One region of the Paenibacillus polygoni genome, then DNA from elsewhere that is predicted to be linked to it. Evidence: riboswitches for the same ligand, from Rfam matches in the RefSeq annotation. Region 1 holds a riboswitch; the other holds the start of a gene.
The links. Region 1 has a riboswitch for cobalamin ahead of metE (5-methyltetrahydropteroyltriglutamate--homocysteine S-methyltransferase). Riboswitches for the same ligand answer to the same signal wherever they lie in the genome.
Positions count from the first base shown of each region.

Region 2: it holds a riboswitch for cobalamin, as region 1 does, so the genes downstream of both, QPK24_RS05705 (ABC transporter substrate-binding protein) here and metE (5-methyltetrahydropteroyltriglutamate--homocysteine S-methyltransferase) in region 1, are expected to answer to the same signal.

Region 1 is NZ_CP127162.1:1,044,604-1,052,089, forward strand. It holds gene QPK24_RS05010 (DUF5704 domain-containing protein) at 1-522, shown strand, start outside; gene QPK24_RS05015 (5'-nucleotidase C-terminal domain-containing protein) at 863-2,671, opposite strand; gene QPK24_RS05020 (VOC family protein) at 2,870-3,310, shown strand; gene QPK24_RS05025 (deoxyguanosinetriphosphate triphosphohydrolase family protein) at 3,684-5,096, shown strand; cobalamin riboswitch at 5,179-5,378, shown strand; gene metE (5-methyltetrahydropteroyltriglutamate--homocysteine S-methyltransferase) at 5,623-7,486, shown strand, end outside.
Region 2 is NZ_CP127162.1:1,190,815-1,198,300, forward strand. It holds gene cobD (threonine-phosphate decarboxylase CobD) at 1-910, shown strand, start outside; gene QPK24_RS05690 (adenosylcobinamide amidohydrolase) at 910-1,680, shown strand; gene cbiB (adenosylcobinamide-phosphate synthase CbiB) at 1,677-2,654, shown strand; gene QPK24_RS05700 (histidine phosphatase family protein) at 2,651-3,310, shown strand; cobalamin riboswitch at 3,494-3,704, shown strand; gene QPK24_RS05705 (ABC transporter substrate-binding protein) at 3,877-4,863, shown strand; gene QPK24_RS05710 (FecCD family ABC transporter permease) at 4,860-5,906, shown strand; gene QPK24_RS05715 (ABC transporter ATP-binding protein) at 5,903-6,730, shown strand; gene cobT (nicotinate-nucleotide--dimethylbenzimidazole phosphoribosyltransferase) at 6,934-7,486, shown strand, end outside.

The DNA.
Region 1 (7,486 bases):
ACTCCAAAAGATATCTACACAGCGCAGTATGTAACAGGAACCGCCAAAACCCCTGCTTGGTCGGGCCGGTATTCCTGGATGTTATTATCCCGTGATATGCGTACGTTCATGGGTCCAAAAAACAAACTGCCTGAAGGTGTGGATACGTATAGGGCGAGTGCTTCGATCCAGCATTGGTATGGCGAATATAGCTTGCCAGCAGATGTAGTAGCGGTGAAGAAAGGAACTTCACTAGAAAAGTATGCAAGAGCTAAAATGCTAGATGACCAATCCGATGTACTTCTGAACAATGGGTATATCATTGTTAACTTCAATATGGAGAGTATCCAGAATGGAGACACTGCAAATCCTCACTTGCAATACATTCACTCTCCGCTAATGAACCAGTGGAGGTTAGAAGGATATGAGCGTGGGTTTGTGACGCCTAGAGGGTATACATTTTCATCATTGGATGGAGATGTGCTGTATTATAATAGCGATCTTTCGAGCCGAGATGATTTCTCCTCTGAAGTTCCTCATTAGTTGAAGATGAGAAGGTACTAGTTAGCATTCGTTGCCAAAATAAAGCACCAAAAAGGCCCTGCATTTGCAGGGCCTTTTTGAGCATGCTGTGTTAAACTTCTAACGATACACTTATGATATTTTTCGCCTTACTTATGTGGTACCATTCAAAATCTTGCTTACAAACTGTTACTAATTGACTACTTTTTTGTCTAAAACTTACATATGGACTTGCCTACGAGCTACATAATCGCGACTTCTTAACTATATTATCGGTTATATGCTGAAAATATTAATAGATTAGTGAAATTATTTTAGAAAAAACAGGGTACAAGCATGACTTTTGATCTATATTTTGATATTAAGACGCAACAGGGAGCTTTAATGTCTGTCCTGGATAGATCCAGTGTGCATTTTTAAGTTTATTGAGTTGTTGAAGGGTCTGCCAAGTGGTGTTGTATTTAAGGGAAATGGAATACAAGGTGTCCCCTGATTTTACAACATATACGGATGGCTTTTCTGCAACAGGTTTAGACGGTTTGCTTGGTGTAGCTGGTTTTTCGGGTGTAACAGGAACCACGGGTGCTGGTTTTTCTTCTGCTGGCGGAGCAATAACCGGTGCTGTCCCTTCTGAGATTCGGCCGTCTGTCGTAACCGTTCCTTTACCTAACTTTTGCAAATGTGTAATTAATGCTTCATCCAGAGAGCCGTACATTCCTGCTTGGCTATATTTCTTGAACATATCGTATTCATCGCCGCCGATGGACGTAAAATCATTGGTTGCCAGGGAATAAACGGCATTCGGATCAATTGCTTTTCCGCCAACCATCACGGAGTGAACCCGGCTTCCAGCTTCTTTTGAAGGGTCGATTTTAAAAGTGAAGCCGGAGATTTGCGGGAATCCGCCGCTTGCTTCGGGATAACTTTTTACCCCATTTTCCAAGGCTGCAATGAGGTCTTCGCCTTTGACGTTTAAAGTGACAATCTGGTTGCCAAAAGGAAGCACGGTAATCACTTCGCCTTTAGTCACTTCCCCTTTTTCAATGGAAGCACGAATACCGCCGCCGTTCGTTAAGGCTACATCCGCACCTGATACATCACGAAGGGCATCTGCAATGAGGTCTCCTAGATTGGTTTCCCCAGTGCGTACTTTCTCACGACTACCTTCCAGATCAGTTGAGATGTTTGCTACCACTTCGTCTAGAATCGGCGCTTGTTCTTTGGTGATGGAATCAACTAGAGCAGCTACTTTTTCATTAGGAGCAATTCCTGCAGCTTCTTTTTCATCAATGAGGGAGGCTTTTTTCTTAACTACATCACCGCCGTCAACCCATAGATCTACAACTCCAACATATTTAGTGTATTCACCGGCACTGGCAATTAATGTCCCATTATCCGCCACAATGCCATCTTCGAGCGTTGTGTGGCTATGACCGTCGATATAAACATCGATTCCATCGACTTCTTTTACCACATCAAACGTATTATCTGTATCCGAGTCATCCTGCCCGATATGAGCAAGTGCAACGATCACATCTACTTTGTTACGAAGTTCATCAACGTATTTTTGCATTTCATCCGATGGATCGGTGAACTGAATACCTTCTACGTTTTTCGGATTTGTTTTATAAGCAGTTTCCGGTGTAGTGAGGGCAATAATTCCGAGTTTCACCCCATCCACTTCTTTAATGATATATGGATCAAAAAGGCCTGTGTTATTCTTTTTCTTCACGTTGGCACTAATCATAGGAAAATTGAGTTCTTTACTCAGCTTCACTAGATGCTCCCATCCATAATTGAACTCATGGTTACCGGGAACGATGGCATCATAGCCCATTTCATTCATGACTTTCACGATACTTTCTCCGCTTACGAGCGTAGCGAAGGTTGTTCCGTGAATTGCGTCACCGCCATCCAGAAAAAGCGTGTTTGGGTTATCCTTACGGTACTTATCCGCAATTCCTGCTACTTTGGCATAACCCATGATGGGAGAATCTTCTACCGCCCTAGCGTGTGTATCATTTGTATGCAGGATGGTGATGTGAGTTCCTTTCTGTTCAGATGCGGAAGCCGTGCCTGAGGTTACAACCGCAGCATTAGCTAAACCCACTGTACTGAAAAATAATGCGGACATAGCAATCATCGAAAATGTCTTTTTCCATGTAAACATATCGTTTCAACCCTCCCAATTTTTATCTCAAGCACATTTTACCAAATAACTATAAAGAATAGTTTGTTTTTTTAATCAATTTTTGAATGAATGGAAGGTTACACCATAAGAGATAAGAAGTAGAATATATATAGTATGGACTGTTTTGAATACGAGTTAACGTAAAATAAATATTTTAATGAAAGGAAAATTACAATTATGATTAGAGGATTGTTTGAAACACATCTGCATGTACGGGATCTAGCACGCTCTGCTGCATTTTATGAAGATCAGGTTGGACTAGAACTCGCCCATACGGATCGCCGGGGAGCCCGGTTTTACTGGATTGGCGGAAAAGGAAATGCCATGCTTGGTTTATGGAAGAGGGAACCTCATGAGATTGTTAGGCAGCATTTTGCTTTTGAGGTGCCGCTGTCTAAATTTACAGAAACGATCGATACGCTCACCCAAAAAGGAGTGATTCTCGATAATTTTGTAGGCGACAAGACCGGAAGACCTTACGTGTTTGGCTGGATGCCAGCTGTCTCTATGTTTGCAGAAGACCCCGATGGTCATTCGATTGAGTGGTTGTCCATGCTTCCAGGAGAAGCGAGACCAGAACCTGGCGTAATCCCTTGGGAAGAGTGGAATAAATTATAATTTAAAAAAGGGTATGTAAATACTCATGAACACACATGGGGTGAGATAAAATAAATAAGAGCGCGCGTCTATTTTTAAGACGGGTGCTTTTTTCAATATAAAAGTGAGCTCTGTAGTCATTCTGTCATAGGACCGCTCTTTTCAAGTTGTTATTCACGAAGATAAATTACTTATAAGTTTAACTTATATAATAGAAGAAACACGTTTTTTTTGAGGGGATAAAATCTGATTTTTCGTGATAAAGTTGAAAAATTAAAAATATCTATGAAAATCTTACACAAGGGATAGACGAGTGCAAATGATTTCAGTAGAGTGGGTAAAAAGAAAAGATAAACCAGTGGATTGGATGCCCTGAAATAACGGAGGAAATCATATGGACAAATTACGTGAACACAGACAATATGCAGAAATAGATAAACTCGAAGGTTCGCGGGCTACTTACGAAAGAGACTATTCCCGCTTAATTCATTCACCGACGTTTCGCCGGTTACAAGGGAAATCCCAGGTGTTCGGTGCAGGCACAGGTGACTATTATCGCACAAGGCTTACTCATTCACTTGAGGTGGCGCAGATTGCAAGGGAAGCGGCCCGAAGTCTGCTGCGGAAATATCCCGATGCGGAGCTTGGAAGGGCAGATAACCCAGGGCTCGTTATCGATCCTGAAGTCGTAGAATGTGCTTCGATAGCTCATGATTTTGGCCATCCGCCCTTTGGTCATAAAGGAGAAGAAGTTCTCGATAATATTCTGACGAACCTGGTTCAGGAGAAAACGCAGTCCATTGTGGATGTAAATAAAACAGGCAAGGCATCACCAAACCAAGTGCAAAAAGTAACTGAAGCCATGCGCAGAAAATATGAGCACTTTGAAGGAAATGCACACAATTTTAGGCTCATGATGTTCCTTGAAAAGAGAGAAAACATAGATGGACTCAATCTGTCGGATGCGGTGCTGCTTGGAGTTAATAAGTACCCTTATCCCGGCATAGAGAACAAGAAGGGGATGTACTGGCATGAGTGGCAATACATCAGCGATATTCGCAGTGAGTGGAAAATTCCGAAAGGGCAAAAGACACTAGAAGCCCAGCTTATGGACCTCTGTGATGATATTGCTTACTCGGCTCATGATTTAGAAGATGGCATTAAGGCAGGAAAAATCGAAGTTCACGAACACTTTTTGCATGACCCGCACATTAAACGGCTTATTGTTGATAAGATCATGACGCTTGATGATGCATTCTGGTTGGGGTGGACAAAAGAAGCCATTGAACCAAAAGTAGAAGAGGTACTGAATAGTTTCCTTCGAATATGGGAAGAGAAGATCCCCGGCTGTGACCATGATTTTTCTCGTACCCGCCGGGAAGTAAAAGCGTATTGGGTGAGTCTGTTTGTCAGTTCCTTAGGGATTATTGATACCGGAGACTGGAAAAAGGTTACCTTTGTCAAGGAAGGAAAAGAGGATCTTGATCTGCTCCGTACAGTGAGTGTGCTGAAAAGCTTTGCGTGGGTAACGATGATCAAAGATCTTAGAGTTCAGCGTCTGCAAAAAAGAAGTGAATGGATTCTTCGGCGCTTATGGTATGCATTTAACGATCCTGCAACTTCAAAATCGATCATTCCATCGGATTGGCTGCAAAGGTTTGAAAAAGACCAAGCCCGCCCCAATCCAATATGGACATGGGAACACATGATTATCGATTATATTGCAGGGATGACAGATGCTTTTGCTGAGAAAATATACAATGAATTATACGGTCTAAAAGTTGGCTCAATCTATGATCTAGATTAAATAATGTAAAAAAGACTATTCATAGGGATATACTTGGTGTATATTGGATACAACCTCCATATAAGAGAAAAAGAGGGGCTAAATAAATTTCATGGAAACAGGTGTACGGTGCAAATAGGCAGCCGTACTTAATAGGGAAGACCGGTGAGATACCGGCGCGGTCCCGCCACTGTAACAGAGATGCGGCATGCATAGGCCACTGGTTCTTGAAGAACTGGGAAGGCGCATAGCTTACGAATCTTTCTCTGGAGCCAGGAGACCTGCCTGTTTTGACAACACTGCTGTACCTACGGAAGATAGGAAGGTGTTAAGATGGCTGCCTGTCTGATCAAGACCCAGGGGCGTCTTTACCCTAGTTAAGTAAGGAAACAGCAACGTTTTTACGTTACATGTGCAGACATCCGAGTTCTGCATTTCGTAAATAAAGACGGAACCGTTCTCTAGGGAAGACGTCCCTTTTTGCCATTTCTAACAAAGCCGAAAATGAAATGAATTCATCATAATATACCCATACGGAGGTAAGGAAATGAGTCAATGGATCAGTAGTAACCTAGGGTATCCAAGAATTGGTGCCAATCGCGAATGGAAGAAAGCACTCGAATCTTTTTGGGCAGGGAAAGTAAGCGAATCTGATTTTCTTGCGGAATTAAAAGGAATTCGCCTTGGACATTTGCGACTACAACAAGAGAAAGGAATCAATCTGATTCCCGTAGGCGATTTCTCACTTTATGATCATGTCCTTGATACAAGTACAATGTTTGGCATTGTTCCAAAGCGCTATGGGTACGAAGGCGGAGAGGTATCTTTGGATACTTATTACGCAATGGCTCGCGGTAACGATCAGGCAGCCGCTTCCGAGATGACAAAATGGTTCAATACCAATTATCACTACATCGTTCCTGAACTCGCTGATGCGAATCCTTCACTAACAGTGAATCGTCCACTTCATGCTTATTTGGAAGCAAAACAGGAACTTGGCATTGAAGGAAAGCCCGTTCTTCTTGGACTTTATACATTTCTTAAATTATCAAAAGGGTATGCGAACGCTGAACTTCCTTCCCTTGTAGAACGTTTCCTTCCGCTATATTGTGAAGTGCTTTCTGAACTGCAGCAGGCGGGAGTACAATGGGTACAAATCGATGAGCCTAGCCTCGTTACTGATATTCCAGCCGAAGATTGGAAACAAATTGAGCGTATTTATGAAGAGCTGAATAAAGTAGCGCCTGAGCTTAAGATCATTTTGCAGACGTATTTCGAAGCTGTAGGTGATTATGAGAAAGTGGTAAGTCTGCCTGTTCAAGGGATTGGTCTAGATCTTGTTCACGGCGGGGAAGCGAATCTTGAACATCTTCGTGAGTATGGATTCCCAGAGGACAAAGTCCTCGCTGCAGGTCTCATTGACGGCCGGAATATATGGAGAAGTGATCTGACGGAGCACACTCAGGTGATAAAAGAGCTCGGAAAGTTCGTATCCCCAGATCGTCTGATCATTCAACCGTCCAGCAGTTTGCTTCATACACCGGTATCTCTTGCAAAAGAGGATGCACTGTTACCTGTTCTTCGTAATTCATTAGCTTTTGCAGAAGAAAAATTGGATGAAATTCAGCTGCTGGTGAACATTGCGGCAGAAGATGAGAATGTCATTCAAGAAGCTTTGGCTGAGAACCGTAAGGCACTGAGCGAACTGAAAACATCCGTATTCCGCAGTAACGGTACGGTAAGAGAAGCTGTAAATAATCTGGATGAATCTTCATTCGTGAGAAAGTCTGATTTTTCAACAAGACATGCGGCTCAGCAAAAGAGATTTCATCTTCCTATTCTTCCTACAACGACAATCGGAAGTTTCCCGCAAACCGCTGAGGTTCGTAAGGCAAGAAGACAATGGAGAAATGGACAACTGGACAACCAGCAGTATGAAGCTTTTGTAGATGAGCAAACGAAAGAATGGATCGACATTCAAGAAGAACTGGGCCTGGATGTACTGGTTCATGGTGAATTTGAACGGACAGACATGGTCGAATTCTTCGGAGAAAAATTGGGTGGATTCGCCTTTACAGCAGGAGGCTGGGTTCAGTCTTATGGTTCACGCTGTGTGAAGCCGCCGATTATTTTTGGAGATGTGGTATACCAAGAGCCAATGACACTGAGAGAAACCGTATACGCTCAGTCCCTTACGAAAAAACCAGTAAAAGGGATGTTAACAGGCCCAGTGACGATTCTGAATTGGTCGTTCGTTCGTACGGATATTCCGCGCAGTGAAGTTGCTTATCAGATCGGACTTGCACTTCGTGAAGAAGTGGAAGCACTGGAGTCGGCAGGCATTGAGATGATTCAAGTAGATGAGCCGGCACTTCGTGAAGGGCTTCCCTTGAAAAAAGCCGATCATGAAT
Region 2 (7,486 bases), 150 kb from region 1:
AAAACGGAGATTATCTGAACATGTAAAGCTAGAAGAAGACCATATTCTAATCGGTAATGGTGCGGCGGAATGTATGGCCCTTCTGCTTATGGCATTGTCACCGCAGACAGTTGGAACGATTGAGCCGGGTTTCTCTGAGTACCGCTCACTTGCTCTGCAGTTTGGTGCCAAAGTCGATTCTGTGTATGGCCGGCAGGACAATGGATACCGAGCAGACGTAAGCGACATTGCAGCGCTGATGGAGAGGGTGCAGGTTCTATTTATTGGTCAGCCGAATAATCCAAACGGGGTTCAGTACTCCTTGATGGATCTTGAGACGCTGGCGAGGAAGGCGCATTTAACCAAAACAAAGCTGGTTATTGATGAAGCTTTTATTGATTTTATCCCGGAGGAAGACCGCAATTCACTTGCACCTTCATTAGAAAAATATCCAGAAGTCATCATCATTCGTTCGATGACTAAATTTTATGCCATTCCGGGTCTTAGACTTGGTTATGCACTCGCATGTCCTGACCTCATTCGTTTTATGGCACAGAAGCAGGTGACCTGGAGTGTGAATGGTCTTGCCCTGCTTGCAGGGGAAGCTTGTCTTCAGGCGCAGGCGCATTCTTCCTATGAGGAAAATACGATATCGCTGATTACAGCGGAGAGAAAAAGACTTACCGAGGGTCTTAGAAAATATGGGTTTATTGTATATCCAGGAGAAGCGAATTATCTGCTCGCGGAGGGAAACCCTCCTTGGACTGTTGCTGCACTGCAGGATGCGATGGGACGAAGAGGAATACTGATTCGCAGCTGCGCGATGTATCCCGGGCTTACGGAGTATGCTTTTCGTATTGCGGTGAAGGGTACAGAACAAAACATACAGTTTTTAGAGACATTTGGGCAGATCATGGAGGGAGCAAAGTAATGGCGACGCCATTCTTACATACAGATTCTGAATCAAAAGATTTACCGGTCTTGTATTCATCCAGGCAGTGGCCGGGGTTGACCATTTCCCGATATGAACGCCATCTGCTTCTAGAGTCTCCTCAAATGCTGGATACCATCTCCAGCAGTATTTATGGAGGCGGGATGAATCGTCTTAGCCGTGCTGTAAATATATACGTGGATCGTCATTATGATTCAAGTGACCCTGTGAGAGATATTCAAGAACTGCTTGAAAAATGGGGACATCCAGCTCAGCAGACGGCAGGTTTGTTAACCGCAGTGAAATTAGAGCATGCTTCTATTCTGGAAGACGAGACCGATGGAGCAGTTTTATTATGTTGTACCACTGCAGGGGTATCAAATGGAGCAAGAGCAGGGTCCAAGCGGACGGTATTTAATGCCGGTTATACGCCGGGTACGATTAATATCATGCTGTTCATTGCCGGTAAATTAACCCCATATGCGCTTGTGAATGCAGTGCAAACGGCAGTTGAAGCCAAAGTTGCCGCTCTCCAGGATTTAGGTGTAAGAGATGCAGAGAATGGACAATCTGCTACGGGAACAACAACAGATGCCATCGTTATTGGAGCGAGCGGGCTTGCTGCAGACGGAACAGAAGCGAGACTAACGCATGCTTATGCGGGCACGGCAACTCGACTTGGCGATTGTATTGGCCGGCTTGTCTATCAGTCCGTTACCGAGAGTTTATGTGCTTCAGGTTATACAGCAGAAAGGAGGCAGTTCTCGTGATTGGAGCTTGGATTATTCTAGCGGCTTACACCCTGGACCTTATCATCGGTGACCCCAGGTGGATTCCTCATCCGGTTATTGCTATGGGAAAGGCGATTACGGGCCTTGAGAACATCATTCGCAGAAAAGTGACAACAGACCGAGGTTTGCGCTATGCCGGGTTTCTTTTTCCCATATTCATTGTGACTGGTGCGTTTATTCTGACTTGGGCATTACTAAAACTACTGTTCTATATCCATCCTGCGCTTGCGATAGCGGGGGAAATTCTGCTGATTGCGACAACAGTTGCGACGAAGGGACTGCGAGATGCAGGCATAGAAGTATATAAACATCTTAGAGCCGGCAAATTGCCAGAAGCAAGAGCTGCACTTGGTATGATTGTAGGCAGAGATACCAAACAGCTGGAATCCTCTGAAGTAGTGCGAGGTACCGTTGAAACGGTAGCCGAGAATATTGTGGATGCGATTATCTCTCCGCTGTTTTTCGCTTTTCTTGGGGGAGCACCTCTTGCGATGGCTTACCGCGCGGTAAACACCCTTGACTCCATGGTCGGCTATAAAAATGAAAAATATAAATCGCTGGGTATGGCCTCTGCTAGACTGGATGATATTGCAAACTTTATCCCCGCACGGATTACAGCACTTCTGCTATTTGCTTCCGCTGGGGTATTAGGTCTACATGTGAAAAATAGTGTGCGCACGGTGAAGCGGGATGCCCGCAAGCACCCAAGTCCTAACGGCGGTTATCCAGAATCCGCGGCTGCCGGTGCGCTTGGAATTCGGCTTGGAGGATATAACGTCTACCACGGGGTTCGTTCTTTCCGTGCTTATATGGGCGAGCCCTATCATGAGATGGAAGCGGGGCATATACGGACAACGATTGCGATGATGTATATATCATCAAGTCTATTCGTAGTCATTCTGGTGGTATTGTTATGGCTGCTGTCTATTACAGGAGCGGGGTGGCTGTGGTGAGTACGCCTCAAAACAATATACCTTCTGTCGATGTTTATTTAGTCCGGCATGGTCTTACAATCTGGAATCAGCAAAGAAGATATTTGGGACACACCGATCTTCCACTGCTTCCTAAAGCAAAGGAGGAGCTCGCAGGACTTCGCACATCCCTTAGGCATATTCAGTTTGAACAGATCTATGGAAGTGATCTTATCCGGTGCATAGAGACACTGGATATTATCGTCCCCGAACAGGCTCATAGAGCTGTCCTTGATGCAAGGCTCAGGGAATACCATTTTGGAGAATATGAAGGACAGACGTATGAGATGCTCCAGCATGATCCGAAGTATCGTCAGTGGATTGATAATCCTCTTGGTGTGACCCCGCCAGGAGCAGAGACGTTTTCTCATTTTTCCGAAAGAATAGAGAAGTTTGTGGAAGAACGAATGGGGCCTTATCTATATGGATCTAGACGGAGTAACGATCAGGACAGGGGAGATGATAACGAAGTACCTAAGATGCTTGTGGTAACTCATGGCGGAGTGATCAGGCAATGGACTGCTAAATGGCTTGCTGAAGCAGAATTTAATTCGTTTATGCCCCGTCCGGGGGAGTGTCTTGTACTTCGTTTTACTTTGTCAGGCGGAGAGCTTTCGGTACAAAAAATAGATAATTGAAGCTACGAAAGGGATATGAAAGTAATTTTCTAATACTTAAACCGTTTATTTTGGAATATAAAGGGAAAGTATAGTTGTCGAAAATTCAGCTTTCCCCTATAATGGCAAAAGATGTGAAGGCCTGATACGAATTGAAATGAACATCTAAAATACATAAAGACTTCATATGAGTACATATCAAAAGTCGATCATACCGAGCAAGGTCCAGAAGAATAAAAGCATTTCATTCTTTTGGTTAAAAGGGAAGCCGGTGCAAATCCGGCACGGTCCCGCCACTGTATACCAGGGACAGCTGCAATGAATCCACTGTTTTCGTCTATAGGAAATGGGAAGGGGGCAAGCTGTTACTTCAAACTTGGATAGTCAGGAGACCTGCCTTGCCCTTTGATAAACGTGTAATCCTTCGAGGAAAGGATACGTTTTGCTTATTTGTTGAGCCTTTCTATTAGAGGGAGCAGCAGCGAGACGTAACCTTGTTCTTATGATAGGAGCAGGGTTGTTTGGTGTTCATACCTAATAAGGTCGTTGGCTTCACTTATAAAGAGAGGGAGAGAAGAATGAAAAAAATGAATGGTCGATTTTTATCCATTTTGATGTCACTCATGCTCGCAATCATGCTTGCAGCGTGCGGTAATGAGACCCCATCAGAAGGACAAGGTACAGGTCAGACAACAGAGCAAGGTACCGGAGCAGAAAACCAAGAAGAGGCTAGTCTCGAGACGGTATATCCTCTGACAATCACGGATGCCACAGGAGAGTCATTTACTTTTGAAAAGGCGCCTGAAAAAATCGTGTCTGTATCGCCAGCAGAGACCGAATCGCTATACGCGATCGGACTTGCCGAGCAAATTGTGGGAGTATCCGACTATGACGATTACCCAGAAGAAGTGAAGGACAAGCCGAAGATGGGCAGCCTGTATACACCTAATGCAGAGGCGATCATTGCGGCTGAGCCGGATATTGTCTTTACAGGTATTTCGATGGATGAGGCAGCAGTGCAGAAACTGCGCGATCTTGGCATCGTTATTTTCAAAACAGATCCAAAAACAATTGAAGATGTAATGAAAAATATTGAAGTATATGGACAAATTACAAATCATCAAGAACAAGCGCAAGAAGTCATCGCAAAAATGAAAGCAGATGTGAAAGAAGTACAAGACAAAGTAGCATCTCTTTCGGGTGATCAGAAAAAACAAGTATATGTAGAATTTTCTCCAGGCTGGACGGTAGGTAAAGGTGAGTTTATGGATGAAGTCATTACCCTTGCAGGCGGAGTGAATGTGGCTGGAGATGCAGAAGGCTGGTTTGAAATCAGTGAGGAAAGTATCATTGCGGCAAACCCAGATGTCATTCTGTATGCAAGTGATGTGGTAGACAATGACAAAACACTCGATGAGATCATTAAAGCTCGCGATGGCTGGAATGAGATTACGGCAATTAAGAACGAGCAAGTAATCTCGATTAATGCTAATCTGCTTAGCCGCCCAGGTCCGCGTGTAACGGAAGGACTCAAAGAAGTAGCGAAAGCAGTCTATCCGGATCTGTTCCAATGAAAAAGAAACTGGCAGGATATGGATTAATAGGAATCGTCCTGCTTGTACTGACCCTGCTGCTATGTCTTGCGATCGGGTCAGTACATCTTCCGATTCGACATATCGCAGGGATTCTTATAAGTCACATTCCAGGGATGGATGGGTTCATTGAACCCATATGGAATACATCGTCAGAACAGATCATTATGAAGGTGCGTTTACCGCGAGTGCTGCTTGGTATCCTGGTTGGTGCAGCGCTGGCTGTTGCCGGTGCAGGATTTCAGGGTGTACTTCGTAACCCGCTGGCAGATCCTTATACGCTTGGGGTATCGGCGGGTGCTTCTGTTGGAGCAGCACTCCTCATTTATTTGGGTCTAGAGTATGCTTGGCTTGGCGAATGGATGCTGCCGCTCGTTGCTTTTATAGCAGGTGTCATTACACTATGGGGTGTTTTGATGCTGGCTAGAGAAGGCGGGAAAATACCGACGAACAATTTGATTTTGTCCGGTGTTGTGATGAATGCTTTTCTAGGAGCTGTTGTTTCTTTTCTGACCGCCATGTCAAAGGACACGGTAAACCAAATTTTGTTCTGGACGATGGGAAGCCTAAGTTTACGGGGATGGTCTTACACGGCCATCCTTTTCCCTTATGTAGGGGTTGGGTTGATCTATCTATGGTGCAGAGGCAGGTCGCTTAATTTGTTGGCACTAGGAGAAAGACAAGCAGCACACCTTGGGGTCAGGGTAGACTTACTCAAAGTATCTGTACTCTTGGTATCTACGCTGTTAACGGCTGCAGCCGTATCTGTCGCGGGTGTGATTGGTTTTGTGGGGCTTGTTGTTCCTCATATCATCAGACTCCTTGTCGGACCCGATTACCGATTGATTATTCCTTTATCTGCGCTAGGCGGAGGTATCTTTCTGGCCTGGGCGGATATGGGCGCCCGGACCATACTCGCTCCTACGGAGATTCCGCTTGGTGTACTGACTGCTTTTGTAGGGGCTCCGTTCTTTGCTTACTTATTACATCGGAATAAAAAACGGCGAGGAGGCATCAGCGGATGACAGAAAATTTCGATCATCAGTCTGAAATCTCGTCTACAGTTCCTGTGGTGGAAGCTAGGGCACTCCGAAAAGAGTACAGTCAGTTCACCGCACTGGATGACATTCATTTCACCGCTGAGGAAGGTGACTGGTGGGGGATTGTTGGGCCGAACGGGAGCGGAAAGTCTACTTTGCTTCATTTACTATCCGGTATCCTGTCACCAAACCAGGGCACGATCCATATAAAAGGCAAACCAGTTCAAGATTACAGCCGTAAAGAACTCTCGCGAATCATTGCTGTTCTACAGCAAGATGGATTACCTGAGATTGGTTATTCCGTCAGGGACGTTGTGGCCATGGGGAGATATCCCTACCAAGACTGGCTGGGGAGAGACCAGGGCTTTGGAGAAGAAAAAATAGAGCAGGTTCTGAAGAAGCTGGATCTTACTTCTCTTGCGGAACGCAGACTTGATGAACTTAGCGGAGGACAAAGGCAGCGGGTAGCTCTTGCCAAAGTAATGGTGCAAGAACCTGAAATCCTGCTGCTAGACGAACCGACCACTTTTCTTGATGTTCGTTATCAGCTGCAGTTCATGGATCTTCTGGCACACTGGCAGCAAAGTACAGGGATTACGATTATTGCTGTACTGCATGATTTGAATCTAGCTTCTCTTTATTGTAATTATTTATGTGCACTAAAAGAGGGCCAGCTTTTCCTTCAGGGTACGCCTGCTGAGGTGCTTACGGAGGAGAATATTAGAGGACTGTTTGAGATCCAGCCTGTAATGGTTCAACATCCGGATCATCATATCCCTCAGTTTTTACTGCGTAAACAGCAAGAGTGAGATGATCTTAATATCAGAACAACATAGAAGAGGGCCTGACATCCATAAATCAGGTCTTCTTTTTTTCAGCCAAAGAGAACGACTTGTCTTCTTTTTAAATTCAATATGAAAATTGCATGATTTCTTTTGAAGTATTTACTCACTTTTCGTTATAATCGTTATATACAAGCTGTACAACAGCAGCGGATAAGGATGGAGATACCATGGAGAGAGAACAGCAATTAAAAGCATGGGTTCAGCAGATTACTGCATTAGATGAGGCAGCGCAGAAGGCGGCTGCAGATCATTTGGATGACTTAACGAAACCCCCAGGGAGTCTGGGTAAGTTAGAAGAGCTCACGATCCGCTTAGCAGGGATTACAGGAAAGAAACAGCCAAGCTTTTCTAAAAAAGCCGTTATTGTGATGGCATCAGATCATGGAGTTGTGGAAGAAGGAGTCAGCAGTTTCCCAGCTGAGGTGACGCAGCAAATGGTTCATAATTTTCTTGCTGGCGGGGCAGCCGTAAATGTACTCGCTCGTCATGCAGGTGCTGAAGTGATATGCGTCGATATTGGTGTGAATGGTGAACCTGTTCATCCCGACCTTGTATCTCGTTCTGTACGCAAAGGAACGGCAAATATGGCGAAGGGTCCTGCTATGAGCAGAGAAGAAGCGCTTCAAGCGATTCTTACGGGGATCGACGTTGTTCAAGAATCCGTAAGAAAAGGAACGCAGTTATTCGTTACTGGAGAGATGGGAATTGGCAATACAACAC